2 regions of the Ensifer sp. NPDC090286 genome follow, and region 2 is predicted to be linked to the other one. Evidence: riboswitches for the same ligand, from Rfam matches in the RefSeq annotation. Region 2 holds a riboswitch; the other holds the start of a gene.
What was found. Region 2 has a riboswitch for FMN ahead of ACIQUG_RS07575 (6,7-dimethyl-8-ribityllumazine synthase). Riboswitches for the same ligand answer to the same signal wherever they lie in the genome.
Positions count from the first base shown of each region.

Region 1: another riboswitch for FMN. It lies ahead of ACIQUG_RS01045 (DMT family transporter); the one in region 2 lies ahead of ACIQUG_RS07575 (6,7-dimethyl-8-ribityllumazine synthase).

Region 1 is NZ_JBIVYF010000001.1:206,363-221,244, forward strand. It holds gene ACIQUG_RS01015 (endonuclease/exonuclease/phosphatase family protein) at 38-895, shown strand; gene ACIQUG_RS01020 (phospholipase D family protein) at 915-2,474, shown strand; gene ACIQUG_RS01025 (ATP-dependent Clp protease proteolytic subunit) at 2,762-3,394, shown strand; gene clpX (ATP-dependent Clp protease ATP-binding subunit ClpX) at 3,678-4,955, shown strand; gene lon (endopeptidase La) at 5,340-7,760, shown strand; gene hupB (DNA-binding protein HupB) at 7,981-8,256, shown strand; FMN riboswitch at 8,380-8,562, shown strand; gene ACIQUG_RS01045 (DMT family transporter) at 8,650-9,564, shown strand; gene ACIQUG_RS01050 (esterase-like activity of phytase family protein) at 9,632-11,839, shown strand; gene ACIQUG_RS01055 (MarR family winged helix-turn-helix transcriptional regulator) at 11,934-12,410, opposite strand; gene ACIQUG_RS01060 (methyl-accepting chemotaxis protein) at 12,639-14,477, opposite strand; gene ACIQUG_RS01065 (exonuclease SbcCD subunit D) at 14,857-14,882, shown strand, end outside.
Region 2 is NZ_JBIVYF010000001.1:1,513,691-1,528,572, forward strand. It holds gene ACIQUG_RS07550 (ABC transporter substrate-binding protein) at 1-419, shown strand, start outside; gene ACIQUG_RS07555 (ABC transporter permease subunit) at 604-1,485, shown strand; gene ACIQUG_RS07560 (iron ABC transporter permease) at 1,482-2,264, shown strand; gene ACIQUG_RS07565 (ABC transporter ATP-binding protein) at 2,275-3,336, shown strand; gene ACIQUG_RS07570 (TfoX/Sxy family protein) at 3,432-3,773, shown strand; FMN riboswitch at 3,928-4,078, shown strand; gene ACIQUG_RS07575 (6,7-dimethyl-8-ribityllumazine synthase) at 4,173-4,646, shown strand; gene ACIQUG_RS07580 (low temperature requirement protein A) at 4,925-6,208, opposite strand; gene ACIQUG_RS07585 (RpiB/LacA/LacB family sugar-phosphate isomerase) at 6,420-6,863, opposite strand; gene ACIQUG_RS07590 (triose-phosphate isomerase) at 6,906-7,673, opposite strand; gene ACIQUG_RS07595 (DeoR/GlpR family DNA-binding transcription regulator) at 7,670-8,449, opposite strand; gene ACIQUG_RS07600 (sugar phosphate isomerase/epimerase family protein) at 8,550-9,488, opposite strand; gene ACIQUG_RS07605 (TIGR01459 family HAD-type hydrolase) at 9,501-10,352, opposite strand; gene ACIQUG_RS07610 (FGGY-family carbohydrate kinase) at 10,349-11,635, opposite strand; gene ACIQUG_RS07615 (class II aldolase/adducin family protein) at 11,632-12,684, opposite strand; gene ACIQUG_RS07620 (glycerol-3-phosphate dehydrogenase) at 12,695-14,227, opposite strand; gene ACIQUG_RS07625 (2-hydroxyacid dehydrogenase) at 14,227-14,882, opposite strand, start outside.

The DNA of each region.
Region 1 (14,882 bases), 1.3 Mb from region 2:
TATTTGCGCATGATGCGGCCAGCAAGCAGGGAGCGGCATGGGAAAAAACCAGTCCAGTCTATCGGCGGGGATCGTCGCTGCGATCCGCAAGAGGCGTCCCACCGTCGTTCACCGCGAAGCCGCGGTCAGCCGCGGCGATATCGTCATCGCCTCCTACAACATCCACAAATGCGTCGGCACCGACGGGCGCTTCGACCCCGGCCGTACCGCCAATGTCATCGGTGAACTCGGTGCCGATATCGTGGCGCTTCAGGAGGCCGATCAGCGGTTTGGTGAGCGTGCCGGTCTTCTCGATCTCGAACACTTGCGCCGCGAGGCACACCTTGTTTCGGTGCCGATTTCCGGCTTTTCGACCAAGGGGCATGGTTGGCACGGCAACGTCCTGCTGCTGCGCGAGGGCGCCGTTTCCGACGTGCGGCAGTTGAAGCTCCCTGGCGTCGAGCCGCGCGGTGCGCTGGTCGTCGATCTCGACTTGAAGGTGGGGCCGCTGCGCATCATCGCCGCCCATCTCGGTCTTCTCCGGCATTCGCGCGCCCAGCAGGCCGAGGCGATCCTCGAGGCGGCATCCGATGCGAACGGGCGGCCGACCCTGCTCATCGGCGATCTCAACGAATGGCGGATGGGGCGGCGTTCGTCGCTGTCCTTCCTCAGCCCGGTATTCGATCCGTCCCATGCGACGGTCGCCAGTTTTCCCTCGCGCTTCCCGCTGTTGCCGCTCGACCGTGTGCTCGGCAATCCGCACCATCTGGTGACGTCGGTCGCGGTGCACGACTCGCCGCTGGCGCGGATCGCCTCGGATCATCTGCCCGTAAAGGCCTCGATCGACCTGAAGGCCGTGCAGCCGGAGCCAAGAGACGGCAAGCGGGTGGAAGCGAGTCGCTCGGGGTCGGCCTGACGGCGCGGACGAGTTTTCGATGTGGTCCTCTGTCCTGTTCACCATTGCCGCCATCCTCGGACTGCTCGTGGCGACCGTGCTTTACATCTACGGCCGCTTCGGCCGACGCCCGCACGGGCCGCCGTCAAGCGCCCTTCCGTTGGCCGATGCCGGCACAGAGCTCGACCGCTATCTGGCGCCTCTCGTCGACGCCCAGGCGGGTGCCAATGGCGTGGCGCTGGTTTCCGACAATATCGAGGCCCTGGTGGTGCGCGCGCACGCGGCCCGGCGTACCGGGCGCAGCCTCGACCTGCAGTACTACTACTGGAAGGGCGACCTGACCGGACTTCTTCTTGCCCGTGAGATCCTGGCCGCCGCAGACCGCGGCGTGCGTGTCCGGCTGCTGCTCGACGACATCAATGCCGGCATCCACGACCGCATGTGCATCGCGCTCGACGCCCATCCCCATATCGACGTGCGGCTCTTCAATCCGAGCCGGGCGCGCACCGATCGCTTTCGCCGCGGCTTCGAAATGGCGATCCGCGCTTTCAGCGCCACGCGCCGCATGCACAACAAGCTCTGGGTGGCCGACAGCCGCGTTGCGATTGCCGGCGGCCGCAACATCGGCGACGCCTATTTCGATGCCGCCGAACTCTCCAATTTCCGCGATCTCGATGTCTGGATGGTGGGGCCGGTGCTGGATCAGGCGTCGGCCATGTTCGACCGCTATTGGAACAGTGCCTCCGTGCTTCCGATCGCAGCGCTGCGCACGCCGCGCAAGCAGTATTTGCCCGCGCTACGCGAGGCCGTCGACGGATTGGCCCGCACGCCGGCGGGGCGGTTCTATCTGGAACGCATCGACAAGGCGGTGGAGGAGGCCGAGATCTACCACGGCACGCGGCAGCTTCACTGGAGTTCCGATATCCGGCTGGCATCCGATCCGCCGGAAAAGGCGCTGATGCAGCGACGCCAGAACTGGCTGTTGCGCGAGCTTTTTCCGCTGATCGAGGCTGCCACGCGGGATCTCAGGATCATCTCGCCCTACTTCATCCCCGGCGCTGCCGGCACACGGGAGCTCGCCGCCATCGTTGCGCGCGGCGCTCGCGTCGCGGTGCTCACCAATTCGCTTGCGGCGACCGACGTTGCCGCCGTTCACGGCGGTTATGTCAAATATCGCCGCAAGCTCATCCGGGCCGGCGTCGCGCTCTTCGAGTTGAAGGAGCAGGGCGATGTTGCCGAGGGGCACCGCATGACGCTGTTCGGGCGCCGCAATGCGAGCCTGCACAGCAAGGCCTTCGTGGTCGACGGCCTGAACGGTTTCGTCGGCTCGATGAACTTCGATCCGCGCTCAGCCTCGCTCAATACGGAAATGGGCGTGGTCTTTCAGGATGCGGCGCTTGCCGGCGAACTGGCTTCCATGTTCGAGGACGAAACCTCGCCGGCAATCAGCTACCGGGTCGATATCGAAGGATCACGCCTCATCTGGCGCGATCGCGCCAATGGCTCCGAGCGGCTGGTGCGCCACGAGCCGGATGCGAGCCTAACAAGGCGCATGATCGCCGGGCTGATCCGCATTCTGCCGATCGAGTCGCAGCTGTGACCCGTGGCCTGCTTGCCTCATTTGCGCTTCGTTTACCGATATCGTTGATCCCTGTGCGCAGCGTCTGGGTGTGCGGTCTTGGTCGAGGACGTTGCGCGAAAAATGCTCTATCGCCAACCATGTGTGGAGGACGGCCAAACTTCGAGGCGAACAGTGCCTTCGATTAAGCTTATCGAAGCTTCGCGACTTGAAGTGCAGGGTGTTGACACTCTATGTAGGAGCAGAAGGTAAATCCCGTGATTCCCGGTTCGCAACGGTTTTGCGAACCCGATTGATGAAGGTTCGATATGAGAAATCCCGTTGATACCGCCCTGGCACTGGTGCCGATGGTTGTTGAACAGACCAACCGCGGTGAACGTTCCTACGATATCTTTTCGCGCCTTCTGAAGGAGCGCATCATCTTCGTGACCGGCCCGGTCGAAGATCAGATGGCAACGCTCGTCTGCGCCCAGCTTCTTTTCCTCGAAGCGGAAAACCCGAAGAAGGAAATCGCGCTCTACATCAACTCGCCGGGCGGCGTCGTCACGTCGGGCATGGCGATCTACGACACGATGCAGTTCATCAAGCCGGCTGTTTCGACGCTCTGCGTCGGCCAGGCCGCCTCGATGGGTTCGCTGCTCCTGGCTGCCGGCCACAAGGACATGCGTTTCGCCACGCCGAACGCGCGCATCATGGTTCACCAGCCTTCGGGCGGTTTCCAGGGCCAGGCCTCGGATATCGAGCGTCACGCCAAGGACATCCTGAAGATGAAGCGTCGCCTCAACGAGGTCTACGTCAAGCATTGCGGCCGCACCTACGAGGAAGTCGAGCAGACGCTCGATCGCGATCACTTCATGAACGCGGACGAAGCTTTGAGCTGGGGCCTCGTTGACAAGGTGCTGACCTCGCGCGAAGAAATCGAAGGCGGCGAGCAGGCCTGATAACGCGCATTTGTGTCGGGATAGATGTAATTGTGACACAATTGTAATGGCTCAAGGGCTTTATCGACAGGGTAAAGCCGGTAATATGAACCATTAATGCTATGTTGGAATCTGACGGCGTAGTGTTGGTTCGAGTTGGGAGAGTCGTTGCGGCCGCGTCGGGCGTCTTCGCCAGGGGCGGTAAGTACTCCCGGAAGCCCTGCGTGAGGTTGAGGCGCAAGGCAAATTGAGTGGTCCGCGATACTTTTCTTGAAAGTGTCCGGCGTGCTGGAAGGAAGTCGAAATGAGCAAGGTCAGCGGAAGCAACGGCGGTGACTCGAAGAATACACTTTATTGTTCGTTCTGCGGCAAGAGCCAGCACGAAGTCCGCAAGCTGATTGCCGGACCGACCGTATTCATCTGCGATGAATGCGTCGAGCTGTGCATGGACATCATTCGCGAAGAGAACAAGACCTCGATGGTCAAGTCCCGCGACGGTGTTCCGACCCCTCAGGAAATCATCAAGGTTCTGGACGAATACGTCATCGGTCAGCAGCAGGCCAAGCGCATCCTGTCGGTCGCCGTTCACAACCACTATAAGCGCCTGGCGCACGCCGCCAAGGGCAGCGACGTCGAACTGGCGAAGTCGAACATCATGCTCGTCGGCCCGACCGGCTGCGGCAAGACCTATCTCGCCCAGACGCTCGCCCGTATCATCGACGTGCCGTTTACCATGGCTGACGCCACGACGCTGACCGAAGCCGGTTACGTCGGTGAAGACGTCGAGAACATCATCCTGAAGCTGCTCCAGGCGGCCGACTACAACGTCGAGCGCGCGCAGCGCGGCATCGTCTATATCGACGAAGTCGACAAGATTTCGCGCAAGTCCGACAACCCGTCGATAACGCGCGACGTATCGGGCGAGGGCGTGCAGCAGGCGCTTCTGAAGATCATGGAAGGCACGGTTGCCTCGGTACCGCCGCAGGGCGGCCGCAAGCATCCGCAGCAGGAATTCCTGCAAGTGGATACGACCAACATCCTGTTCATCTGCGGCGGCGCCTTTGCCGGCCTCGACAAGATCATCTCCGCCCGTGGCGAGAAGACCTCGATCGGTTTCGGCGCAACGGTCCGCTCGCCGGAAGATCGCCGTGTCGGTGAAGTCCTGCGCGAACTGGAGCCGGAAGATCTCGTCAAGTTCGGCCTGATCCCGGAATTCATCGGTCGTCTGCCGGTTCTGGCGACGCTCGAAGATCTCGATGAAGATGCGCTGATCCAGATCCTGTCCGAGCCGAAGAACGCTCTGATCAAGCAGTACCAGCGCCTGTTCGAGATGGAAGACGTGGAACTGACCTTCCACGAGGACGCGCTTCGCGAGATTGCCCGCCGGGCGATCGTGCGCAAGACGGGTGCCCGTGGCCTTCGCTCCATCATGGAAAAGATCCTGCTCGACACCATGTTCGAGCTGCCGACGCTCGAAGGCGTGCGCGAAGTAGTCATCTCCGACGAGGTGGTCAAGGGCTCTGCCCGGCCGCTCTACATCTACTCGGAACGGTCGGACGAAAAGACCAACGTTTCGGCCTGAGCGTCCTGAAATATCCTTTGAGAAGCCCGCCTCGTGCGGGCTTTTTCATGTCTACTTCATGTCTTCACACTTAGCTGTTGAGACACGAACGCAGGGGCGCAGATTTCACAATTCGATTGTTGCTAAAGTGCCGCAAACAACGCAATGATGTGACGATTCAATGAAGGACCTTAATGGTTGCGGTCCAAGAGCTTGTAGTCCGTCGCAAGGTCCGCAACAGCATTGATGCGTAGTCAGAAGGACCCGGCCACAGTTTGTGGATGTCTGCGTCGAGCCTTGAAATGGACGCGGTTGCACTCCACTTTCATGTGGAAAATATGACAGCCGGGAGTGCCTGTAGGGCTCCCGGAAACGGGCCCGAAATCGGGACGGAAAGGAAATGACATGACGAACAAAACGTCACCGGCGACTGAAAGCGCGACCTACCCGGTCCTGCCGCTCCGCGACATCGTAGTCTTCCCGCACATGATCGTGCCGCTTTTCGTCGGCCGCGAAAAGTCGATCCGTGCGCTTGAGGAAGTCATGGGCACCGACAAGCAGATCATGCTTGCCACCCAGATCAACGCCACCGACGACGATCCGGAACCGTCCGCGATCTACGAAGTCGGCACCATCGCCAACGTCCTGCAACTGCTGAAGCTGCCCGACGGCACCGTCAAGGTGCTGGTCGAAGGCCGCGCGCGCGCCAAGATCGACGGCTACACGCCGCGCGAAGAATTCTACGAAGCCGCCGCGCACACGCTGAGCGAGCCGGAGGAAGACCCGGTCGAGATCGAGGCGCTCAGCCGCTCGGTCGTCTCCGAGTTCGAAAGCTACGTGAAGCTCAACAAGAAGATCTCCCCCGAGGTCGTCGGTGTTGCCAGCCAGATCGAGGACTATTCGAAGCTGGCCGACACGGTGGCTTCGCACCTTTCGATCAAGATCGTCGAAAAGCAGGAAATGCTGGAGACCACCAGCGTGAAGATGCGCCTGGAAAAGGCGCTCGGCTTCATGGAAGGCGAGATCTCCGTCCTGCAGGTTGAAAAGCGCATCCGCTCGCGCGTCAAGCGCCAGATGGAGAAGACCCAGCGCGAATACTACCTCAACGAACAGATGAAGGCGATCCAGAAGGAACTCGGCGACGGCGAAGACGGCCGCGACGAGATGGCCGAGATCGAAGAGCGTATCGCCAAGACCAAGCTTTCCAAGGAAGCGCGCGAAAAGGCTGACGCGGAGCTGAAGAAGCTGCGCCAGATGAGCCCGATGTCGGCGGAAGCCACCGTCGTTCGCAACTACCTGGATTGGCTGCTCGGTCTGCCCTGGGGCAAGAAGTCGAAGATCAAGACCGACCTGAACCATGCCGAGGAGGTGCTCAACGTCGATCACTTCGGCCTCGACAAGGTCAAGGAGCGCATCGTCGAGTATCTCGCCGTGCAGGCGCGTTCGACCAAGATCAAGGGCCCGATCCTGTGCCTCGTCGGCCCTCCGGGCGTCGGCAAGACCTCGCTCGCCAAGTCGATCGCCAAGGCGACCGGCCGCGAATACGTGCGCATGGCACTTGGCGGTGTTCGTGACGAAGCCGAAATCCGTGGCCACCGCCGCACCTATATCGGCTCCATGCCGGGCAAGGTCGTCCAGTCGATGAAGAAGGCGAAGCGGTCCAACCCGCTGTTCCTGCTCGACGAAATCGACAAGATGGGCCAGGACTTCCGCGGCGATCCGTCGTCGGCGCTGCTCGAGGTGTTGGATCCGGAACAGAACTCGACTTTCATGGACCACTACCTGGAAGTCGAATACGACCTGTCCAATGTGATGTTCATCACCACCGCCAACACGCTGAATATCCCGGCGCCGTTGATGGACCGCATGGAAGTGATCCGCATCGCCGGCTACACCGAAGAGGAAAAGCTGGAAATCGCCAAGCGGCACCTGCTGCCGAAGGCGATCCGCGACCACGCGCTGCAGCCAAAGGAGTTCTCGGTCACCGACGGCGCGCTGATGGCGGTCATCCAGACCTACACCCGCGAAGCCGGTGTGCGTAACTTCGAGCGCGAGCTGATGAAGCTCGCCCGCAAGGCCGTGACCGAGATCATCAAGGGCAAGGCCAAGAAGGTCGAAGTGACCGCTGCCAACATCAACGACTATCTGGGCGTTCCGCGCTTCCGCCACGGCGAAGCCGAACGTGACGACCAGATCGGTGTTGTCACCGGTCTCGCATGGACCGAAGTCGGCGGCGAGCTGCTGACGATCGAAGGCGTCATGATGCCCGGCAAGGGCCGCATGACCGTCACCGGCAACCTGCGCGACGTGATGAAGGAATCGATTTCGGCAGCGGCGTCCTATGTCCGCTCGCGCGCGATCGACTTCGGCATCGAGCCGCCGCTGTTCGACAAGCGTGACATCCACGTGCACGTGCCGGAAGGCGCGACGCCGAAGGATGGTCCGTCGGCCGGCGTTGCCATGGCAACCACGATCGTGTCGATCATGACCGGTATCCCGATCTCCAAGGATGTCGCCATGACCGGCGAGATCACGCTGCGCGGCCGCGTGCTGCCGATCGGCGGTCTGAAGGAGAAGCTCCTGGCAGCGCTTCGGGGTGGCATCAAGAAGGTGCTGATCCCGGAAGAGAACGCCAAGGATCTTGCCGAGATCCCGGACAACGTGAAGAACGCGCTCGAAATCATCCCGGTTTCGCGGATGGGCGAAGTGCTCGAACACGCTCTGGTGCGCATGCCGGAGCCGATCGAATGGGACCCGGCAAACGAGCCGGCAACCGTTGCACCGGTTGATTCGCAGGACGAAGCAGGCTCTTCGATCGCCCACTAACGGGTGCTCGAAAAAGGGCGCCGCCGGCTCGCGCGGCGCTCATTTTGCAGAAAAATTGGGAAGACCGGCCATTGGCCGGTCTTTTTTGTTGTAAAAGCGCCCTGCAAGCCTTGCATTCCAAGGGATTAGGCGCAATTGGGAAAGGCAAGACGCGGGCGAAGCGCAAGCCGCCGCGCCTTAAAACACAGTCGTTTCGAACCAATCTGAAAGGGGTGGAAACATGAACAAAAATGAGCTCGTGTCTGCCGTTGCTGAGAAGGCCGGACTTTCCAAGACCGACGCATCTTCTGCAGTTGATGCAGTTTTCGAGACCATCCAGGCTGAGCTGAAGAACGGCGGCGACATTCGCCTGGTCGGCTTCGGCAACTTCTCGGTTTCGCGCCGCGAAGCCTCGAAGGGTCGTAACCCGTCCACGGGTGCGGAAGTTGACATCCCGGCACGCAACGTGCCGAAGTTCACGGCCGGCAAGGGCCTGAAGGATGCCGTCAACGGCTGATGAGATTTGCTTGGCGGCCGGACACGAGGCCGGCAGTCCAGGTATTCGAGGGTTCGGCGCAAGCCGGACCCTTTCGCATTTTGGGGCAGCCCTTGCGGGTACCCGCCATTTGCTCTAGGGCTTGCCCATTCTCAGGGCGGGGTGAAAGTCCCCACCGGCGGTAAGGGCATGAGAGCGCGGCGTCTTGAAGGCGCGCGAAGATGGCCCAAGCCCGCGAGCGCCTCTCCTCGATTTTTTGGGGGAGGGTCAGCAGATCCGGTGCAACTCCGGAGCCGACGGTCATAGTCCGGATGAAAGAGAATGGTCGCTGGCACGAAGGGCAGGGATGCCCGGCGTCGTGCCGTGCGCTCATGCGTCCTGATTTGTGTTTGGTCCGCTTTCAGGGTGCATGACATGAATCAGACTTCCCTCGGCTTTTCCTCCTCGCGCGCCATGGCCGGAGCCGGCTTCATGGTTCTGGCCGGGATCGCCTTTGCCGGCCTCAATGTCGTCACCCAATGGCTGACGATGAAGCTCGGTTTCCCGGCCACCGCCATGGCGTTCTGGCAATATGCCTTCGCCTTCCTCTTCTCGCTGCCGTTTCTGCGACGCGCCGGGCTGTCGGCCATGCGCACCGACTATCCCTGGCGCCATGTCGTGCGCGTGGTGCTGGCCGCCTTCGGGGTCGGGGCCTGGGTCTCGGGGCTAGCGCACGTGCCGATCTGGCAGGCGATCGCGCTGGTCATGACCTCGCCGTTCTTCATCATCCTCGGCGCCCGCCTGTTTCTCGGCGAACGTGTCGGCGCGGCGCGCTGGGCGGCAACCGCGGTTGGCTTCGCCGGGGCGATGATCATTCTCGAACCCTGGTCGGACAGTTTCAGCTGGGCTGCCCTTCTTCCGATCCTGTCGGCGCTTTTGTGGGGGGCTTCGTCGCTCATCACCAAGAGCCTCACCAGTCTTGAGCGCCCCGAAACGATCACGGTCTGGCTGCTTGTGCTTCTGACGCCGATCAACGGCGCCATCGCGCTTTCGGCCGGTTTCACCGTGCCGGATGGCGCAGCGCTCGGCTTCCTGCTGCTTGCCGGGATCCTGACCGTCGTCGCGCAGTATCTGCTGACGCTCGCCTATACGGTGGCCGACGCCGCCTATGTGCAGCCCTTCGACGACCTGAAGCTGCCGCTCAACGTCTTCGCCGGCTGGTTGGTCTTCGGTTACGCGCCGACAGGGTATCTTTGGGTCGGCGCGGTGCTGATCCTTGGCGCTTCGCTGTTCATCATGCGCAACGAGATGCGGCGCGAGCGCGCCGCTCCCGCGACCGGAACGGTGTAAAACCCGAGCGTTGTCATTCGGCTGTCATCGGCATCGCGCAGAACCCCCATGTTTTCAGTGTTCGCACATGGGGGATTTCATGACCATCACTTCGCGCGTGACTGCGCTCGCGGCCGTTCTTCTTGCCTCCGCAGCATTTCCTGCGGCGGCCGAGCCCGTCTTCAACCGCATTGCATCCTTTGCTGTTGCCGATAACCTGCCGGAAGGCGATGCGCGCAAGGCGCCGACATCCGCCGAAATCATCACGGCCAGCGAGGACGGCAATCTGCTCGTCTATTCCGACAGCCCCGGCAAGCGCGTCGGCCTGATCGACATTACCGATGCCAAGGCGCCGAAGGCAGCCGGCACGGTTTCCTTTGACGGCGAGCCGACTTCGGTCACCATCGCCGGTGCAAAGGCACTCGTCGCAGTTAACACGCGCGAGAGCTTCGTCAAGCCGTCCGGGCTTCTGGCGATCGTCGATCTGGCGTCGAAGAAAGTCGATGCGACCTGTGATCTCGGCGGCCAGCCGGATTCGATCGCCGTCAACAAGGACCGCACGCTTGCTGCCATCGCCATCGAAAACGAGCGTGACGAAGAGCTGAACGATGGCAAGATCCCGCAGATGCCGGCCGGCGAACTCGTTATCCTGCCGCTGAAGGATGGTGTTGCCGATTGCGGTTCGCTGAAGCGCGTGACGCTGACCGGTCTTGCCGAAATCGCCGGTGAAGACCCGGAGCCGGAATTCGTTTCCTTCAACGGCAAGGACGAGATCGCGCTGACCCTGCAGGAAAACAATCACATCGTCATCATCGACGGCAAGACCGGGACCGTGAAGACGCACTTCTCCGCCGGCACGGTCGACCTCAAGAACATCGACACCAAGCGTAACGGCGCGATCGCCTTCAAGGACGAGCAGCCGGGCCGCAAGCGCGAGCCCGATGCGGTGAAGTGGCTCGACGACGACCGCATCGTCGTTGCCAACGAAGGCGACTATGAAGGCGGTTCGCGCGGCTTCACGATCTTCGACGCCACCGGCAAGATGCTGTTCGAATCGGGCGCGAGTTTCGAGCACGCGGTTGCCGCCATCGGCCACTATCCGGAGAAGCGCTCTTCGGCCAAGGGTGTTGAGCCCGAGGGCCTGGAAGCGGCGAAGTTCGGCGACGACAACCTGTTCTTCGTGCTGGCCGAGCGCGCTTCGATCGTCGGCGTCTACAAGGACACGGGCGCAGAGCCTGAGCTGCTGCAGCTCCTGCCGTCGGGCATTTCGCCGGAAGGCGCCGTCGCGATCCCGTCGCGCAATCTCTTTGCGACCGCTAACGAAGTCGATCTCGTCGAGGATGGCGGCGCACGTTCGCACGTCATGATCTACGAGCGTGCCGAGGGCGAAGCTGCTTATCCGCAGATCCGCTCCGCCGAGAAGGACGGCCTGCCGATCGGCTTCGGTGCGCTCTCCGGTCTCGTTGCCGTCGCCGACAAGCCCGGCTTCCTGCGCGCCGTCAATGATTCGGTCTACTCGTCGCAGCCGACGATCTTCACCATCGACGCTACCCAGAAGCCGGCGCTGATCACCGAAGCGCTCGCCATCACCCGTGACGGCGCACCGGCTCAGAAGCTCGACATCGAAGGCATCGCCAATGACGGGGAAGGGGGCTTCTGGCTCGCGTCGGAAGGCAACTCCGACAAGCTCTACAGCCACGCGATCTTCCACGTGAACAAGAAGGGCGAGATCAAGAAGGAAATCGCCCTGCCGGAAGCGCTGCGCGCCGGCGAAACCCGCTTCGGCTTCGAAGGCATCACCGTTGTCGGCGAAGGCGAAGAGCAGACGCTGTGGATGGCGGTTCAGCGCGAGTGGAAGGATGACGAGAAGGGCTTCGTCAAGCTCGTCTCCTACAACCCGAAGAGCGAAGAATGGGGTGCGGTGCGCTACCCGCTGGAAAAGGCCGGTGACGGCTGGGTCGGCCTGTCGGAAATCTCCGTTCACGGCGACTACGCCTACATCATCGAGCGCGACAACCTGATCGGCCAGGCTGCCAAGCTCAAGAAGATCTATCGCGTTGCGCTGTCGGAACTGAAGCCGGCTGCCCTTGGCGGTGAATTGCCTGTCGTCAAGAAGGAAGAGGTTCGTGACCTCATTCCGGAACTGAAGGCGCTGAACGGCTACGTCGTCGACAAGGTCGAAGGCTTCACCGTCGATGCCGCCGGCAACGGCTATGTCGTTACCGACAATGACGGCGTCGACGACTCCTCTGGCGAAACCCTGTTCTTCTCCATTGGCGCCATCAACGCGATGTAAGCGTTACCGCCCGGAGAAAACGGGAGAGGCCGGGACATGACGTCCCGGCCTCTTTCTGTTTCGAAACTGTTGATTTGCGAAAGGCGGCCCGAGCCTAGCGGGCGATCGCGACCTGCGCTGCCTCTTCGGCCTCATCCTTGCGCTTGCGGATCTCGTCCGTCCGGTCGACCAGCTTGCCGACGATGTCATAGAGCGCGTCGAGTTCTTCATCGTCGAGTGCGGAGAAGATTTCCTCGAGCAGCTGTTTGCGGGGATGTTCGGCGGCTTCCAGAACGATGCGGCCGGTTTCGGTGATCGAGACGATCTTGGCGCGCCGGTCCTCGGGATCGGGCTTGCGCATGACCAGGCGGTCACGCTCCAGGCCGTCGATCGCTTCGGTGACCGTGCGCGGCGCGAAGTTCAGCGCACAGGCGATGTCGGTCGAGCGACAGGGGCCGAGCTTGCTGAGGAAGAAGAGGAACTTGCTGCGCGCCAGCGACACGCCTTCCTCGGTCATCGATTCGTTCACCAGCCGGTGAACCCGGTGGTAAAGCTCGAACAGTCTATCGGATACTTCGAATGTCTTCTTCATGATCGTCGCTGGAATTTCATGAGGTGCCATGTGAAATGGCAGTAACATTAGTGATAGTTATAATTGCCGCATTTGTCGACACAAACCTCCGGCGTTTCACGGTAACTCCGTCGCCGACAAAGAAACGGCCGCCATTTCTGGCGGCCGTTTCACTTTGTTCGGCAAGAAATTCTCGCAATCGGCGACCGTTTGCACGTCACACGACTTGCGCGTCGCCTCGGGTCGCGATCAGGCGGCCCAACGCGATGCGCCGGTCGACTGGGCGTAACCGTGATCACCGGCCTCGGCGAGCGTGAAGCGTGCGATCAGTTCCCGCAGGCGGCCGGCTTCCTGGGCAAGCTGAGCGCTTGCCGCATTGGCTTCCTCGACCATTGCCGCGTTCTGCTGCGTGACCTGGTCCATCTGGTTGACGGCCGTGTTGACTTCGGAAAGCCCGGCGGACTGTTCCTGCGCCGAGACGGCGATCGCGTCCATGTGCTGGTTGATCGTGACGATGAAGCCTTCGATCGTGCGCAAAGCTTCGCCGGTTTCGCGAACGAGCCGGACACCGCTTTCGACTTCGACGGCGGAGTTGCGGATCAGATCCTTGATCTCCTTGGCGGCGTTGGCCGAGCGCTGGGCAAGCTCGCGCACTTCCTGGGCGACGACGGCGAAGCCCTTGCCGGCATCACCGGCGCGGGCAGCTTCGACGCCGGCATTGAGAGCCAGCAGGTTGGTCTGGAAAGCGATCTCGTCGATCACGCCGATGATGTTGGAGATCTGGCTCGACGAATGCTCGATGCGGCCCATGGCGTCGACAGCACCCGAGACGATCGCGCCGGACTTGCGGGCGCTTTCGTTGGCCTGGCCGGCAACGGTGCGGGCCTCGTGGGTGCGCTTCGACGAATTGCCGACATTGACGGTGATCTGGTCGAGCGCGGCTGCAGTCTCTTCCAGCGAGGCCGCCTGCTGCTCCGTCCGTCGCGACAGGTCGTCGGCGCTCTGGCTGACTTCGCGGGCACCGCTGTCGATGCTGCCCGAGGCTGCCGAAACGGCGGCAAGCGTGTCGGCGAGCTGGGCGACGGCCTGGTTGAGGTCGTGACGCAACTGCTCGAAATCGGGCGAGAAGGGTTCGTTGAGCTGGAAGGCGAGATCGCCCGAGGCGAGGCGACGCAGGCCGGTGGCAAGACCGGCGGTTGCTTCCTGAAGGCGGCGCTGGGCTGCGGCTTCCGCTTCTTCCGTCACGCGCACGCGTTCCGCTTCCGCCTTGGCGCGCTGCGTCTGGGCGTCGGCTTCGAGATGCTGGTTGGTGATCGCCGCCTGGCGGAAGACCTCGACGGCACGGGCCATCTCGCCGATTTCGTCCTTGCGGGCGCCATAGGGGATGCTGCTGTCGGTGTCGCCTTCGGCAAGGCGTGCCATCGATCGGGTGATGATCTGGATCGGGCGAGCAATGCCGCGCACGGCATAGAGGATGGCGCCGAGCACGATGACGGCGGCAAGGGCGATGACGCCGATCTCGATCATGCGGATCTGGTCATGCGTCGCCGAGCTTGCTGCAACGGCGGCATCTGCACCGGCGAGGTTCAGCGCACGCATTTCCTTGATCGCTTCGTCGACCTTGCCTTCTGTCTCGCGCATCTCGACCTTGAAGACGCTCTGCGCCTTCATGTTCTCGAGGTTGTTGGAGAGCTTGACCATGCCTTCGGCGACCGAGAGATAGGCCTGATAGGCGGTCCGGACATTGTCGAGCCCTGCCTTGTCGGCATCGGTGACCATCAGGCTCGAATATTCGTCAGCGAGCTTGTTGAAGCCTGCGACGGTCTCGCCGATGACCTTCTCCGCCGCCTTCTTTTCAAACGGGGTCAGGGAAATCAGATGGCGCGCAAACGCCATGCGGGTATCGGAAAGCTGCGTTTCGAGCGCGCGGGAAAGCGAGACGCGCGGCAGCCAGGTGGTGGCGATCTCGTTGTTGCGCTCGTTCATCATCTTGATGCCGCCGAGAGATGAAACGGCAAGTGCCGAGACGATAACGGCAACCACGAGGAAAAGGGCAATAAGCGTGTGGGAAATCTTGAGCCGTGACATGGTACCCCCGGAAGGACGGCCGTCCGTAAAACTGTACTTGAATTAAGTCATTCCGGCTCTTGATCGTCATGACGGAGCGGATAGCCGAAGCAGGAATCATTCCGGTGCCTGGCCGCGCGTGAAACGCAGCCGGGGCAAACCTATCGAACAAGATGTTACAAAAGCCCTAATCGATTAAAGTGAGTATAATCTGATATTTGCAGGTAGCGCCGCGATGTCTGGAGTGGACGATGTTAACTATTTCCGCCGGTCGCATCTGTATTAGCGTTGTCTTTACTTCGGAATTCCGAAATATGCTTTCCGGCAGGCTGCGCATCTCGCAAGTGGATGACGCATGACGGCTGATTGACGGGCGATGGCGGGGCGGCCATGGTCGGCCATGCCCTTCCGTTTCGTCCATACCGC
Region 2 (14,882 bases):
GCACGCTCGCCCAGGGCTCGACCCCGATCGTCGTCGCCTGGGACTACAACGCTCTCGGCTGGGCAAAGACGCTCAACGGCAACCCGCCGACCGAAGTCGTCGTTCCGGCCAGCGGTGTTCTCGCCGGCGTCTACGTTCAGGGCATCTCGGCCTACGCGCCGCACCCGAACGCTGCCAAGCTGTGGATGGAGCACCTCTATTCCGACGAAGGTCAGCTCGGCTGGCTCAAGGGCTTCTGCCACCCGACCCGCTTCAACGCCATGGTCAAGGCCGGCAAGGTTCCGCAGGAACTGATCGACGCCCTGCCGCCGGCAGCAGCTTACGAAAAGGCCTACTTCCCGACGCTCGAAGAAGTCGACGCCAACAAGGCTGCCGTCACCGGTGGCTGGGATGCCGTCGTCGGCGCGAACGTCCAGTAAGCCTTTCCACAGACATGTCGCCCCGGCCGGTTTTCCGGCCGGGGCGCATAGGTTATTCGTAAGAAATTCAAGTCTTTGGAGCGAGATCCGGAATCTGCGTGCGGCTTCCGTCTTCATCCCGCTTCTCGCTTGCAACAATCGATAACGCCCGCGTCGATAACGCGGCTTCAGGGGCGCGAACGGAATGTCATCTGCTAAACCCGACGCCAGCCCGCCGGCGCGTCGCCTACCGCTTCACTGGCTGGGCATTCTGCCCTTTGCCGCCTTCGTGACGCTGTTCCTGCTTCTGCCAACGATGAAGATCGTGGTCGGCGCGTTTCAGACGCCCGATGGCGGCTTCACGCTCGACAACATTCGCGGCCTGTTCACGCCGTCGATCCTCGGCGCCTACTGGATCTCCATCAAGATCAGCATCGCCTCCGCCCTTCTCGGCTGCCTGATCGGTTTTGCCATGGCGTCAGCCATCGTCTTCGGCGGCTTGCCGAAGGGGATCCGCGGGCCGCTTTTGACCTTTTCCGGCGTCGCCTCCAATTTCGCCGGCGTGCCGCTCGCCTTCGCCTTTCTCGCGACGCTCGGCCCGGTCGGCATCGTCACCGTCTTCCTGCGGTCGAACTTCGGTCTCGATCTCCGGATGCTTGGCTTCAACCTGCTCTCCTTCTGGGGGCTGACGGTCACCTATCTGTTCTTCCAGATCCCGCTGATGATCCTGATCATCACGCCGGCGCTCGACGGGCTGAAGCGCGAATGGCGCGAGGCCGCAGAAATCCTCGGCGCAACCGGCCTGCAATATTGGCGTATGGTCGCCTTCCCGATCCTGCTGCCGTCGCTGCTCGGCACGCTGGCGCTGCTGTTTGCCAATGCCTTCGGCGCCGTTGCGACCGCGATCGCGCTCACCGGCTCGTCGCTGTCGATCGTGCCGATCCTGCTTTTCGCCCAGATCCGCGGCGACGTGCTCGGCAATCCGCATCTCGGCTACGCTCTCGCCTTCGGCATGATCGTCGTCACCGGCATCGCCAACGCGATCTATATCTGGCTGCGCAGCCGCAGCGAAAGGTGGCTGAAATGAAGAAGATCTGGGCGTGGGGAGCCCTCGTTTTCGGCCTCCTCTATTTCATCTTGCCGCTCATCGGCATGACCAACTTCTCGCTCAAGATGCGTCGCGGCGAGTACTCCTTCGACGCCTACGCCAAGGTCTTTGCCGATCCGCGTTTCCAGGAGACCTTCACCTATTCGGTGATGCAGGCGCTATTCACCATCCTCTTCGGCGTGCTGCTCGTCGTGCCGACGGCCTATTGGGTGCGGCTGAAGCTGCCGCGGCTGCGTCCCATCATCGAGTTCATCACGCTCTTGCCGCTGGTCATTCCGGCGATCGTCATCGTCTTCGGCTACATCCGGCTCTACAACACCTCGAGCTGGCTGCCGCTGACGGGCTCGCTCACCGGCACCAACATCCTCCTGATGTTCGGCTATGCGACGCTTGCGCTGCCCTACATGTACCGCGCGGTCGACACCGGTCTTCGCACCATCGATGTCGCCACCTTGACCGAGGCGGCACAGAGCCTTGGCGCCGGCTGGGTGGCTATCCTTGCCAAAATCATCCTGCCGAACGTGCTCGTCGCCGTGCTTTCGGGCGCCTTCCTGACCTTTGCCATCGTCATCGGCGAGTTCACCATGGCGGCGCTGCTCAACCGCCCGGCTTTCGGCCCGTACATGCAGCTTCTGGGTGCCAACCGCGCCTATGAGCCGGCCGCACTCGCCGTCATCGCATTCGGCATCACCTGGGGCTGCCTCGGCCTCATCCAGCTCGTTTCGCGCTTCCAGAAAAGCGCGCCTCCAAAGGCCTGAGGACCGACCCATGAGTTTCCTGTCACTCACCAGCATCAAGAAGTCCTTCGGCCCGGTTCAGGTCGTGCATGATTTCAACATGAACATCGAAAAGGGCGAGTTCGTCTCGTTCCTCGGGCCGTCGGGCTGCGGCAAGACGACGGTGCTGCGCATGATCGCCGGCTTCGAGACGCCGACCAGCGGCCAGATCGTCATCAACGGCCGCGACCAGAATTCGCTGAAGCCCAACCAGCGCAACATCGGCATGGTGTTCCAGGCCTATGCGCTGTTTCCCAACATGAACGTGCATGACAACGTCGCCTTCGGTCTGAAGATCGCAGGCACAGACAAGTCGGAGATCGACGCGAGGGTGAAGCAGATGCTCGGGCTGATCAAGCTCGAGCACCTAGCGGACCGCTTCCCCTACCAGCTCTCCGGCGGCCAGCAGCAGCGCGTTGCGCTTGCCCGCGCGATTGCGGTCAAGCCGCAGGTGCTGCTGCTCGACGAGCCGCTTTCGGCGCTCGACGCCAAGATCCGCGTGTCGCTGCGCGAGGAAATCCGGCAGATCCAGCAGCAGCTCGGCATCACCACCGTCTTCGTCACCCACGACCAGGAAGAGGCACTGTCGATCTCCGATCGCATCGTGGTCATGAATGCCGGCCGTGCCGACCAGATCGGCACCCCCTTCGAGATCTACAACACGCCGGCGACCCGCTTCGTCGCGTCCTTCGTCGGCACGCTCAGCATCATCGAGGGCAAGGTGGCGGACCCGGCCGCGGGCTCGGTCACCATCGGCAACCAGCAGGTGGCGCTGAAGGACCCGATCGCCGGCATGAAGGGCGGCGACAGCATTTCGCTGGCGCTGCGTCCCGAAGCGGGCTCGATCGCCGAAGGTGCCAAGGGCGACACTTCGCTTGCCGGCGAGGTCGTCTCGACGAGCTTCCTCGGCTCGGTCATCCGCACGCGCCTCCGCGTCGGCGGCGACGTCATCTCCTTCGACATGTTCAACAATCCGGGCGTCGCCCCGCCGGTTTCCGGCGACAACGTCACGCTGCGCTTTGCCGCCAAGGACCTGCTCGTCATTCGCGAGTAGCGCGAGACAATGCGACAGGCCGGCGCGTCACGCGCCGGCCTGAAGCCATCGTGGCGTTGCTGCGGCAAGGTACCCGCCGACGAGGTATCGAGACCATGGCCAAGGCCGAACCCAGCGCCTTCGTCCGGCATATCCAGGATGAACTCTCCGGCATCGGGCCGGTCCAGATCGACCGCTTCTTCGGCGGCTGGGCCTATCTCGTTGCCGACAAGCGCTTTGCCGTCAGCATCAAGGACCGCCTTTACTTCCGGGTCGATCGGGGGCTGAAAGATGCGCTCGTTGCCGAGGGTTGCCAGCCCTTCAGCTACGCGAAGGGCGGAAAGACGGTGGTCGTGCATCGCTTCTACGAAGCGCCGCTGGATTGTCTCGACGACCGGGACGCACTGCTCCATTGGGCCAATCGCGCGCTTGCCGCCGAAGACGACGATCTGCGCTGATCATCATGCATCCGCTCTCGACCACCGGCCGAGGCGGCTCCACTTCGGGGAACGAATTTGCCGTCGCTCCGTCGCACAAGGAAAAATCTGTCGTGATTTCCGGCATTTTCGTCGCACCGTGCGTTTGACCGCGCGCGGTCGCCCTATATAGTCGCGTTGTTCTCAGGGCGGGGCGAAATTCCCCACCGGCGGTAGCGGTCGCAAGGCCGAAGCCCGCGAGCGCCTTGGAGCTTACGCTCCAGGGGTCAGCAGATCCGGTCAGATTCCGGAGCCGACGGTCACAGTCCGGATGGAAGAGAGCAAGCAGTACCGTGGGTTCCCGCGAAGGGACCTCGCGCGCATGCATGTTCGCCCGACGGGATCATTGGAAAAACGCCAAACCCTGAAAGGCTTGAGACCATGACCATTCTTTCCCACCCCACAGCCAAGATCGCGATCGTTCGTGCCCGTTGGCATGCCGATATCGTCGACCGCTGCGTCGATGCCTTTGTTGCGCAATGGACGAAGCTCGGCGGCTCGGCGGCCGATGTCGAGATCTTCGACGTGCCGGGCGCACTCGAAATCCCGCTGCATGCACAGACGCTGGCCAAAACCGGCCGCTATGCCGCGATCCTCGGTACTGCCTTCGTCGTCGACGGCGGCATCTACCGCCACGATTTCGTCGCCGGCACCGTGCTCGACGGCATGATGCGCGTGCAGCTCGACACCGACGTGCCGGTGCTTTCGGCCGTGCTGACGCCGCATAATTTCCAGGAAAGCGAACCGCTGATCGCCTTCTTCCGCGAGCACTTCGTCACCAAGGGCACGGAAGCGGCCAACGCCTGCGCCCAGATCCTCGACGCCCGCGCCAAGCTGGCGCTGGTCAACGCCTGATCGACGGCTGCCGCCACCTTCTCCCCGCTCGCGGGGAGAAGGACACGCTTAAGGAACCGCCGCCTAGCCGCCCGGTGCCATCAAGCACGGCGTTCCAGAAGCTCCGAGCTTATGAGGGTTCTCGCCCCCTGTCCTCGCCTGCGAGGAGAGGATTGGTCCTCGGATTGAACCCGCGGAGAGGGGCGGATCGCGCCAGCAACCGTAGCTGAATCAACCTCTGAAGCCGCTGAATCACATCGCCAGCAACAGCGAATAACCCGCTGTTTCGACTCGCAAAATCAATGCACCGCATCACTCTTGTGCAGGCTGCGCTCCAGAGCCGCCATGCGGTGGCGATGCCCAGCCACTTCGTAGCCGACGATGGTGACGACCGGTGCCAGCATCAGGATGATCAGGCACTTGGCCATGTCGAGCCCGGCGATCGCCGCAACCACGGATGCTGCCAGCACCAGCGCTGTGCCGGCGAGCAGCCAGAGATGCAGGCGGTCCACCTGCTGCATGAGATAGGCGTACATCGCGTAGAGCAGCCCGATGTAGCACGCGACAGGCACCGCCACCGTCAGCACCGTTGCGACCGAACCGATATGCGCCTTGTGTTCGATGTAATAGGCCGCCACATGCAGGCCGGCACCGGTGGCGACGATCGATGCGAAGATCGGCATGTGGCCGTAGCCCCAGACGAAGGCCCGCTTGAGACGGTAGTGGTGCAGGATCTCCGCACTCGGCAGCAGGAAATAGATCCACCACATGCCGAAGGTGAGCCCCGTGCCGGCGAGGCAGACGAGCGCGACATTGAGGTCCCAGCCCTGCCCCTCGACCACGGCCGAGATCGAGGCGACCGTGCCGACGACCCCTTCCCCAAGGGCGATGATGGCAAGAAGCCCGTAGCGCTCGGCGATGTGGTGCGCATGCCAGGGCGTGCCGCCGTCCCGCGTCTCGGCGAAATAGGGGCCTAGCATTTCGATCGCCGTGAGCCCGACGACCATGGCGAAGGTCACCAGCAGCGAGAAGTCGACGAAGATCAGCACGATCCAGCCGATCTGGGCGACGCTGATCGCTTTCACATAGGTGAGGCAGGCATTGCGCCGCGCCGGGTCCTGGCGGCTCGCGCGCAGCCACTGGAAGAGCATCGCCACCCGCATGACGACGTAGCCGAGCACCATGATGCCATTGTCGAGATGCGCGCCCTTGTCGATCGACTCGAACATCGGCGGCAGGCCGATCGCAAGGATCAGCACGCCGACCATCTGCACCATGGTAACGGTGCGGAAAATCCAGTCGTCCGTGTCATAGGCGGAGGCGAACCAGCTGAAATTGATCCAGGCCCAGCAGATCGAGAAGGTCGCAAGCGCAAAGCCGAAGAGGCCGGCAAAGATGTGCCCCTCGGCAAGGAAATGGGCAAGCTGCGAAGCAGCCAGGCTGAAGGCAATGACGAAGGTCAGGTCGAACAGCAGCTCGAGCGTCGTCGCGGTCCGATGATGTTCATGCGTGTCGCGGCCGCTCATGCGCGCCACGTGGTGGTGCGCGCTTTGATGCGGCTCGGTCGAGGTGGTTTCACTCATGCGGCAGCGCCCCCCATTTGACGATCCGCAAGAATATTCAAATATTTGCAGAAGCCTCGTCAAGACGAAGCGCAAGACCGGACATGAAAACGCCCGGCATCGCTGCCGGGCGTGTCGTCACGATGCCTGAGGGAGGATCAACGGCATCGCGAGATAGGGTAAGCCTTGAACCGGGAACCGGATGCAGACGGCAAGCCGTCCGCCCTTTTCCTCAACCGGCTCGCGCCGCATCCAGGCGGTTGATCGCCTCGACATTGCCGGCCGAAGAGCCGTTCGGATCGAATTCGGAGGCGAGCCAGGTGTCGACGATCGACTTTGCCAGTTCCGGTCCGATGACGCGGGCGCCCATGGTGATGATCTGGGCGTTGTTCGACTTTGCCGCACGCTCGGCCGAATAGGTGTCGTGCGTCAACGCCGCGCGGATGCCCGGCACCTTGTTGGCGGAGATGCACACGCCGATGCCGGTGCCGCAGAACAGGATGCCGCGGTCATGCTTGCCCTCGACAACCTGCTGCGCCAGGTTCTGCGCGAGGTCCGCATAGAAGCCGGACTGGCTGAGGTCGACGACTTCCACGTCGCTGCGGCCGCTCAGATGGGCGGCGATGACATCCAGCAGGGGCTTGCCGGCGCTGTCGGCTCCAATTGCAATCTTCATGATTGTTCCTTTCGTTCTTCTTGAGCTGCAACGGCCGGAGGCTCAGATCGCCTTGGCGACGCGCTGCAGAATGTCGAGATAGCCATTCACGTCCCAGGCGGAACGGCCGATGAAGAGGCCGTCGATATGCGCCTGGGTGATCAGTTCTTCGCAATTGCCGGGATTGACGCTGCCGCCGTAGAGCACCGGCACGCGCCGCCCGAGGGCCGCTTCCGCCACCTCGGCAATGCGCTTGTGGCGCGCGTCGGCATAGTCTGCCGTCGCCGGAATGCCGTTGACGCCGATCGCCCAGACCGGCTCATAGGCAAGCAGGATCGTCGCCGACTTCGCCTCGCCCTCAAGCAGCGTCAGCGCGCCTTCGACCTGGCGCTTCAGCACCTGGTCCGCCTCGCCCGCCTCGCGCTCGGCAAGCGTCTCGCCGATGCAGATCAAAGGCACCAGGCCATGGCGCACGGCGGCTGCCGTCTTCAGGCCGACGGTGCGGTCGGTCTCGCCGAAATGTTCGCGACGCTCGCTGTGGCCGAGCTCGACCACGTCGAGGTTGCAGTCTTTCAGCATCAGCGGCGACACCTCGCCGGTCCAGGCGCCGGCATCGTCCCAATGCATGTTCTGCGCACCAACCTTGACGCTGGTGCCGGAAAGTCGCGCCTTGACCTCGCGCACCGCGGTGAACGGCGGAATGACGAAGCGCTGGATGCGCTCGTCACGCGATGCGTCGGCGGCCGCAAGCCCCTCGGCAAAGGCCATCGCCTCTGCGAGCGTCTTGTTCATCTTCCAGCTGGTTCCGACCCAGAGGCCCGACTTCTTCATGCTTTCTCCTTGGAATTGTCGATCCTGACCAGCCGGATGCCCGCCTCTTCGAGCGGGGCGGCATGCTCGGCGGCAACCTCGGCGCCGGTCAAAACCGCGTCGAAGGCATCGAGCCCGGTCAGGAAATGCAGCGCCGAGCGCCCGAATTTGTCGTGATCGACCAGCAGGTATTTGCGCTTGGCCGCCTTCACCATCAGGCGCTTGGCCTGCACCACTTCCTGATCCTGGTGGAAGGCGGTCGTGCCCTCGATCGCCGAACTCGACAGGAAGGCGACATCGACGCGCAGCGACCTGAGCGCCTCGTCCGTGACGATGCCGAAGAAGCCGTTGAACTTCTTGCTGTACTGGCCGCCGAGCGCGATGACATTGATGCCGGGTGCGCCCGAGAGGCTGGTGATCACGCCGAGATTGTTGGTGATGACCGTCAAGGGGCGAATGTCGCGAATGCATTCGGCGATCGCGCCCGTCGTCGAACTGTCGTCGATCAGGATGCTCTGCCCCGGCTCGATGAGCGACGCCGCATGTTCGGCGATCCGTCGCTTTTCGGCGGTGGCGATCTTCTCGCGGTAGCGGAAGTCGCTTTCGAACTGCGGGCTCGACTGGATCGAGGCGCCGCCATGCACTTTGCGCAGGAGGCCCGCCTGCTCGAGGTCGTCGAGGTCGCGGTGCACCGTCATCTTGCTGACGCCGAAGCGTAAGGACAGGTCTTCGACGGAGGCCGTTCCCGCCTCCATCAGCACATCCATGATCGCCTGTCGCCTGTCTTCCGGCTTCATCGTCTCGGTCCCGATCGCGCGCAGCCTTGGCCGCGCTCACCGTGAGAAGATAACACCTATTTGTGATATTTCAATTTATCGAACGTGATTTTGTGATCTTTCAGTGTGATTTTTCTGTGCGATTGAAGCCCGTGTCGATGTGCGGCTCCCAGAATTCGACCGACTCCCGGATCATCTCGACGACGTTGTGATCCGTCGGCTCGCGCTCACGGAAGGAAAGCTCCAGGCAGATCTCGTTGTCGGTGCCGCCACCGGCTTTGATCGCGCCGATCAGCTTTTCCGGCGTGATCCGGCCGTCGCGGTTATAGGCGGCGGTAAACGGCCAGTGGCCGCCCTTGTTCATCGACGACTGCTTGATGTGGATGATCGGCGAACGCTCCGGGAAGGCCCCTGCCCAGGCATAGGGATCGATATCGTCCGGGTTGGCGGAGGTAACGTCGCCATGGTCGATATCGACCATCATCTTCATCGGGATCGGCAGCTGCGCTTCTGCGAGCCGCCGGTCGAGCGTCCGGCATTCCGCGATCGTGTGGCCGAACTCGCGGCCGACCGACATCGGCTCCCAGAAGACATAGGAAAGCCCCGCCGCCTTGCCGTGCTCGGCAACCTCCCGCCAGCAGTCGATGGCGATCCGCATCATCTCCTCGCGCCGCGCCGGGTCGTCATAATCCTTCAGCGTGAAGATCGCGAACTGCGTGCCCATGCCGGAGGCGCCAAGTTCGGCGGAGATATCCGCAAAGGTCTTGAACCAGTCGACATAGTAGCGCCTGACATCCGGATCCGGATGGCCGAAATGGTTGAGGCGGCCATAGGGGCCGGTCATGCCCGAGGTGATCTTCACGCCGGTGCGGTCGAGCGCCCGTCGAAACTGCCTGAGGGTCTTGGCGATCGTTGCCGCTGGCCAGCCCGGATTGACGAATTCGTGAGTGAGCTGCACGTAGCCGATACGGATCTTCTCGGCGATCGTGTCGATGAGGTCATCGGGCTCGGCGAAGCGGTTGACCAGCGGATTGGTGTTGAGCGACAGCGTGAAGGCCACGATCGGCTCCCCCTACCAGATGAATTTCGGAAGAATGAAATCGGGGCTGGCGCCGTGTTCGGCAAACAGCTGACGGCGCTCCTCGTCCGAGGCGTTCTCAAGGATCCCGGTCGTCACCAGCACCGAGTGAAGCCCTGCATTCGCGGCACCGGCAATATCGTGCTCGATACTGTCGCCGATCGCACAGACCCGTGTCGGTTCGGGCTGCCCGAGGAAATCGAGCGCGAGCGCATAGATGTCGGCGAAGGGCTTGCCGATCCAGCGCACGGTACCCCCGAGCTCCTCGTAGAGCTCGGCGATGCGGCCGGCGGCAAAGGCGTTCCCGGCCTTCGTCAACATGATCTTGTCGGGATTGGTGCAGAGGCAGGGAATGCCGCGTTTTGCCGCCGGGGCCAGCATCGCCTCATAGTGGGAGAGCGGATAGACGTCTCCCTCGCTTCCCGCCAGAAGCACGATGTCGGCGTCCGCACCGTTTTCGGTACGTTGGAGATCAAGCCCGGCAATCGGCGACTGGTCGTCGTCGCGGCTGACCAACAGGCACTTGCGCGTACCACTGCTCGCGCCCGCGCCCTCCCGCCTGAGGATCTGCCAGGCGACCTCGCCCGACGTCAGAAACCAGTCCCAGCTTCCCGGAACAAAACCGAGATCGGCGAGCCGACGGTCGTTTTCCGCCGAGCGTTTGCCGGAATTGGAGAGAATGATGATGCGCTTTCCCGCATCCTTCAGCCGAACCAGCGTTTCGGCCGCGCCCGGATAGGGCCCGCGACCATCGCGCAGCACGCCGAACTGATCGATCAGGAAGGCGTCGTAGCGATCGGCAATCTCGCCCAGTCCCTCGATTGCAGTCGCTTGGGAAAACGTCACAGCACACCAGCCTTTCTCGCGCCGGCCAGCGCCAGCCGCGCCGTGCCGGCGGCCGCCTCCTCGGAAGACGCGGACAGGAATGGCACGCCGAGCTTGCGCGCCCGGATCGCGCTCCAGACCGCGTTCTTCGCGCCGCCGCCGACGCTACGCAGCGACCGCAGCGCCGGCCCGCCAAGCGACGTCAGCCGCTGATAGGCGAGGCTCTCGACGCCGGCTATACCCTCGAAGATTGCCTTGAGGAAGATCGCGTCGTCGGCCGGTCGCGGGCTCATGCGCGGGGCGAAATCCGGATCGGCGATCGGAAAGCGCTCGCCGGGCTTCACCAGCGGATAATAGTCGAGCCCGGTGTCGATGGCCGGATCGATCCCGGCCGAAAGCGTTACGATCCGCTCCGGCGAGAAATGCTCGGCCAGCACCACGCCGCCCGTATTAGACGCTCCGCCCGCCAGCCACATCTCGCCGATGCGGTGGCTGTAGAGCCCGTATTCCGGCGCAAACAGCGGACGGTCGGACAGCATCTTCACCGTAAGCGTCGTGCCGAGCGCACTGACGCCGTCACCCGGCTGATCGGCGCCGGTGGCCAGGAACGAGGCGCAGCCGTCCGTCGTGCCGGCAACGATCACAACGTCATCCGAAAGCCCGAAAGCATCGGCCGCTTCCGGCGCAATCGTCGCGATCGGCGCGCCGGCCGGCAGCACATCCGGCAGCAGATCGACGCGTGCGCCGGTCCTTTCCATCCAGTCCGGCCAGGACCGCGACACCGGGTCATAGCCGGTCTTCAACGCATTGTTCTCGTCGGAGACATCGTAGAGCCCGGTGAAATGCCCCGAGAGCCAATCGGCCTGATGGATCACCCGGAAGACACCCGGCAGCGACTGGAAAGCGAGAAGCTTGGCAAGACCGGATGTCGCGCCATGGGCGGCACTTTCGCGCGGCGCATGGGCGGAGACCGCATCGAGAAGCGCGCGATCGGCAACCGGATCGTTGTACATCATCGGCGTCCCCAGCGGCGCGCCTCTCTCATCGATCGGCAGCATCGTGCCCGACGTGCCGTCGATCGAAAGTGCAACGACCTTCCGCCTGTCGATACCCCCAAGCGCTTCCTCAAGCGCCGCCTGCACCGCTTTCCACCAACCCACGGGATCGCGGTGATCCGCGGAGAAAGCCGAAAGCTTCGCCGCACCTGATGCGACGACGGTCCCGTCCACCGCCATGGCGACCGCACGGGCGCCCGAAGTGCCAAGATCGATGCCGATGACGAGCTTGTCCGATTGGCCGCTCATTGCAGCACCTGCCCGGCGCGATTGAGCTGCTGGCGGTATTTCTCGGCATCCCAGCCGAGAAGCTCGGCGTTCTCCGCGTCTGTCAAATAACGGAGCCGTGCATCCGCAGGGATGCGCGCCGTCACGTCCGCAAGGCATCGCGCCATGGCGAAGGCGCCGGCGGAGATCTCCTTCTGCACCAGCACGCCCTTGCCCGGGAAGAGCAGCAACGGCGGCAGGCTGTTACCTGCCGCACGCAGCTTCGTCTCGATCGAAAGCGCGGTCTCGCCGGGCGCGGCGACCACGACACCCTTGCCAAGGAAGATAACATGATCGGGGTAGAGGCTGCCGCCGGCGGCAAGCCGACAACTGTCGAGATCGGCGGCGACCGAATGCAGGGCAACGTCCTCCGGTAGACGGTAATCGCTATCGACCGCAAGGCGCGAAAGCGCCGCCACATCGGTGGCGGGAGCGATCCTGCGTGCGCCGGTCAGCCGACGGGTAATATCCGTGAGCAGGATCGCCACGTCGACCACGGTTTCAGCAGCGACCACCAGGCCGTGATTGCCGAGCACCAGCACCGACGTGTTGTCCTGCATACGTTCGGCAATCGCCCGCGCAAGCGGCAGGCCCGGGCGAGCATAGGGCACGAAAACATGGGGGTAGCCGGCAAGCCGCTCGGCAGCGATTGCCGCACCGTTGGTCTGCACCGCCGTCGCGATCGTCTCGACGCAGTGCACATGCACCACCACCTTTTGCGGCATCAGCGCATGCACGGTCGTTTCAATCGAGGGGCGCAGGCCCGAGGGGTTGCGCTCGGCGATCACGAAATCCTGCGCCTTCTCGGTTGCCGGGTCGTTCGCATCCAGTGCTTCGAGCAAGGGCTCGAGCGCCACCGGCACCATGACGTCGCGCTGGCGGGCATGCGCCAGCCACAGACCAGACGCCTTGATCCAGAGCGTTCCGCCCTCCTTGATCGAGGTGTTTCCGCCCGCCCCCTGCACCAGCAGCGGGTCCGCCCCGACGCGGGCCGAAAGATCGAGAAGCGCTTCGAATTCCAGACTTCGCATCCGTTCTCCTTCAGGCCGCGGCCTGCTGGCGGTCCAGCCAATGGGTAAAGGCCTGCCGCTCGGCCTGCGTCATGTGCAGACCATGCTTGGTGCGCCGGTCGAGAATGTCGTCCGCCGTCAGCGCCCATTCGTTTTCGATGAGGAAGCGCGCCTCGCATTCACGGAAGAGCGGGCCGAAGGCCGCACCGAGATCGTCGAGCGACGTGGCGCCAGCCAGCAGCGCATGTGTCCGGGTGCCGTAGAGCCGCGCGTAGTGCTTGGCGAGGTCCGATGGCAACCAGCGATAGCGCGCCTTAAGCTCGCCCAGGAATAAATCGAAATCGGCCTCCGCCATGTCGCCGCCCGGCAGATGCGCCTTCGCCGTCCAGGCTGGTCCCAGCTTGGGGAAGAACGGCTTCAGCCGTTCCAGCGCATGTTCGGAGAGCTTGCGAAACGTGGTGATCTTGCCGCCGAAGACCGAAAGCAGCGGCGCCTGCCCGTCGGCCGCATCGACCTCGAAGATATAGTCACGGGTGACCGCCGACGGGTTTTCGGCATTGTCGTCATAGAGCGGCCGCACGCCGGAGAAGCTGTGAACGATATCGTCCGACGTCAGCTGCTGCTTGAAGTAGCGGTTCACCGATTTCAGGAGATAGGCGATCTCGTTGTCGTCTGCGGCCACGTCCTCCGGCCGGCCTTCGTAGGGGATATCGGTCGTGCCGATCAGCGCCAGGTCGTTCTGGTAGGGATTGATGAAGATCACGCGCTTGTCCGGGTTCTGCACCAGATAGGCCTGCCGCCCCTCCCAGAATTTCGGCACGACGATGTGACTGCCCTTGACCAGCCGCACGCTGCGGCTGGAGTTTAAGCCGCCGATCCGGCCGATGACGTCGTTGACCCAGGGACCGGCGGTGTTGACCACGCAGCGCGCCCTCGCCTCGGTCTTGGCGCCGGTGCGCGTATCGGTCATTTCGATAGACCAGATCCCGTCGCGCCTACGGATCGCGCTGCACGCGGTGCGCGTCAGCACGCGGGCGCCACGATCACGTGCATCGAGCGCGTTCAGAACGACCAGACGCGCGTCGTCCACCCAACAGTCGGAATACTCAAAGGCCTTGCGATACGCACGCTTGATCGGCGCGCCCTCTGGCGCGGTCGAAAGGTCGAGGCTCCGGGTGCCCGGCAGCCGCTTGCGGCCGCCGAGATGGTCGTAGAGGAAGAGCCCAAGGCGAACGAGCCAAGCCGGCCGGTCCTCAGGGTTATGCGGCAGCACGAAGCGCATCGGCCAGATGATATGCGGCGCGGATTGCAGCAGCACCTCGCGCTCGATCAGCGCCTCGCGCACCAGGCGGAACTCGTAATATTCGAGGTAGCGCAGGCCACCATGCACCAGCTTGCCGGAGCGCGAGCTGGTTCCCTGGGCCAGATCGTCCTTCTCGCACAGCAACACCGAGAGCCCGCGCCCTGCCGCGTCGCGTGCAATGCCCGCACCGTTGACGCCGCCGCCGACGACGAACAGATCGTATATTCCGGTCTCGGAACTCAACGTCGTTCCTCCTGTCATCAGCACGGATTGACCGGCGGCAGACCGGCGATGTAGCGGCGGACTTCCTCGGCCGCCATTTCGGCGGCAAAGGTGACGGTGCGCACCGAGGCGCCGGCGATATGCGGCGTCAGCGTCACGTTCGGCAGTTGCAACAGCGGCCAGTCCTCAGGCACCGGTTCGATCGCGAAGGTCTCCAGCATCGCCGCCGACAGGTGGCCGCTCACCAGGTTCTCGTAAAGCGCGTCATAGTCGCAGAGCGGTCCGCGCGCCGTGTTCACGAAGATTGCGCCGGGTTTCATCCGTGCAAAGGTCTCGGCATTCATCATGTTGCGCGTTTCTTCAGTGACGCGCGGATGAAGCGTCACAAGGTCGGAGCGGGAAAGCAGCGCATCAAGCGAAACCTGCTCGACACCGGCGTTGAGATCGTCGGCCGAGAGCTGCACATAGGGATCATGCACCAGCACCTTGGTGCCGAAGGCCCGCAAGAGCCGCACCACCTTGGTGCCAATATTGCCGTAGCCGATGACGCCGACGGTCATCTCGCAAAGCTCGCGGCCGGTGCGATCGGCGCGGTAGAGATCGCCGCGCCATTCGCCCTTGCGCAGGGCCTCATGGCCGGTACGGATCAGCCGTGTCTCGGCAAGAATGGCGCCGAGCGTGAACTCGGCGACGG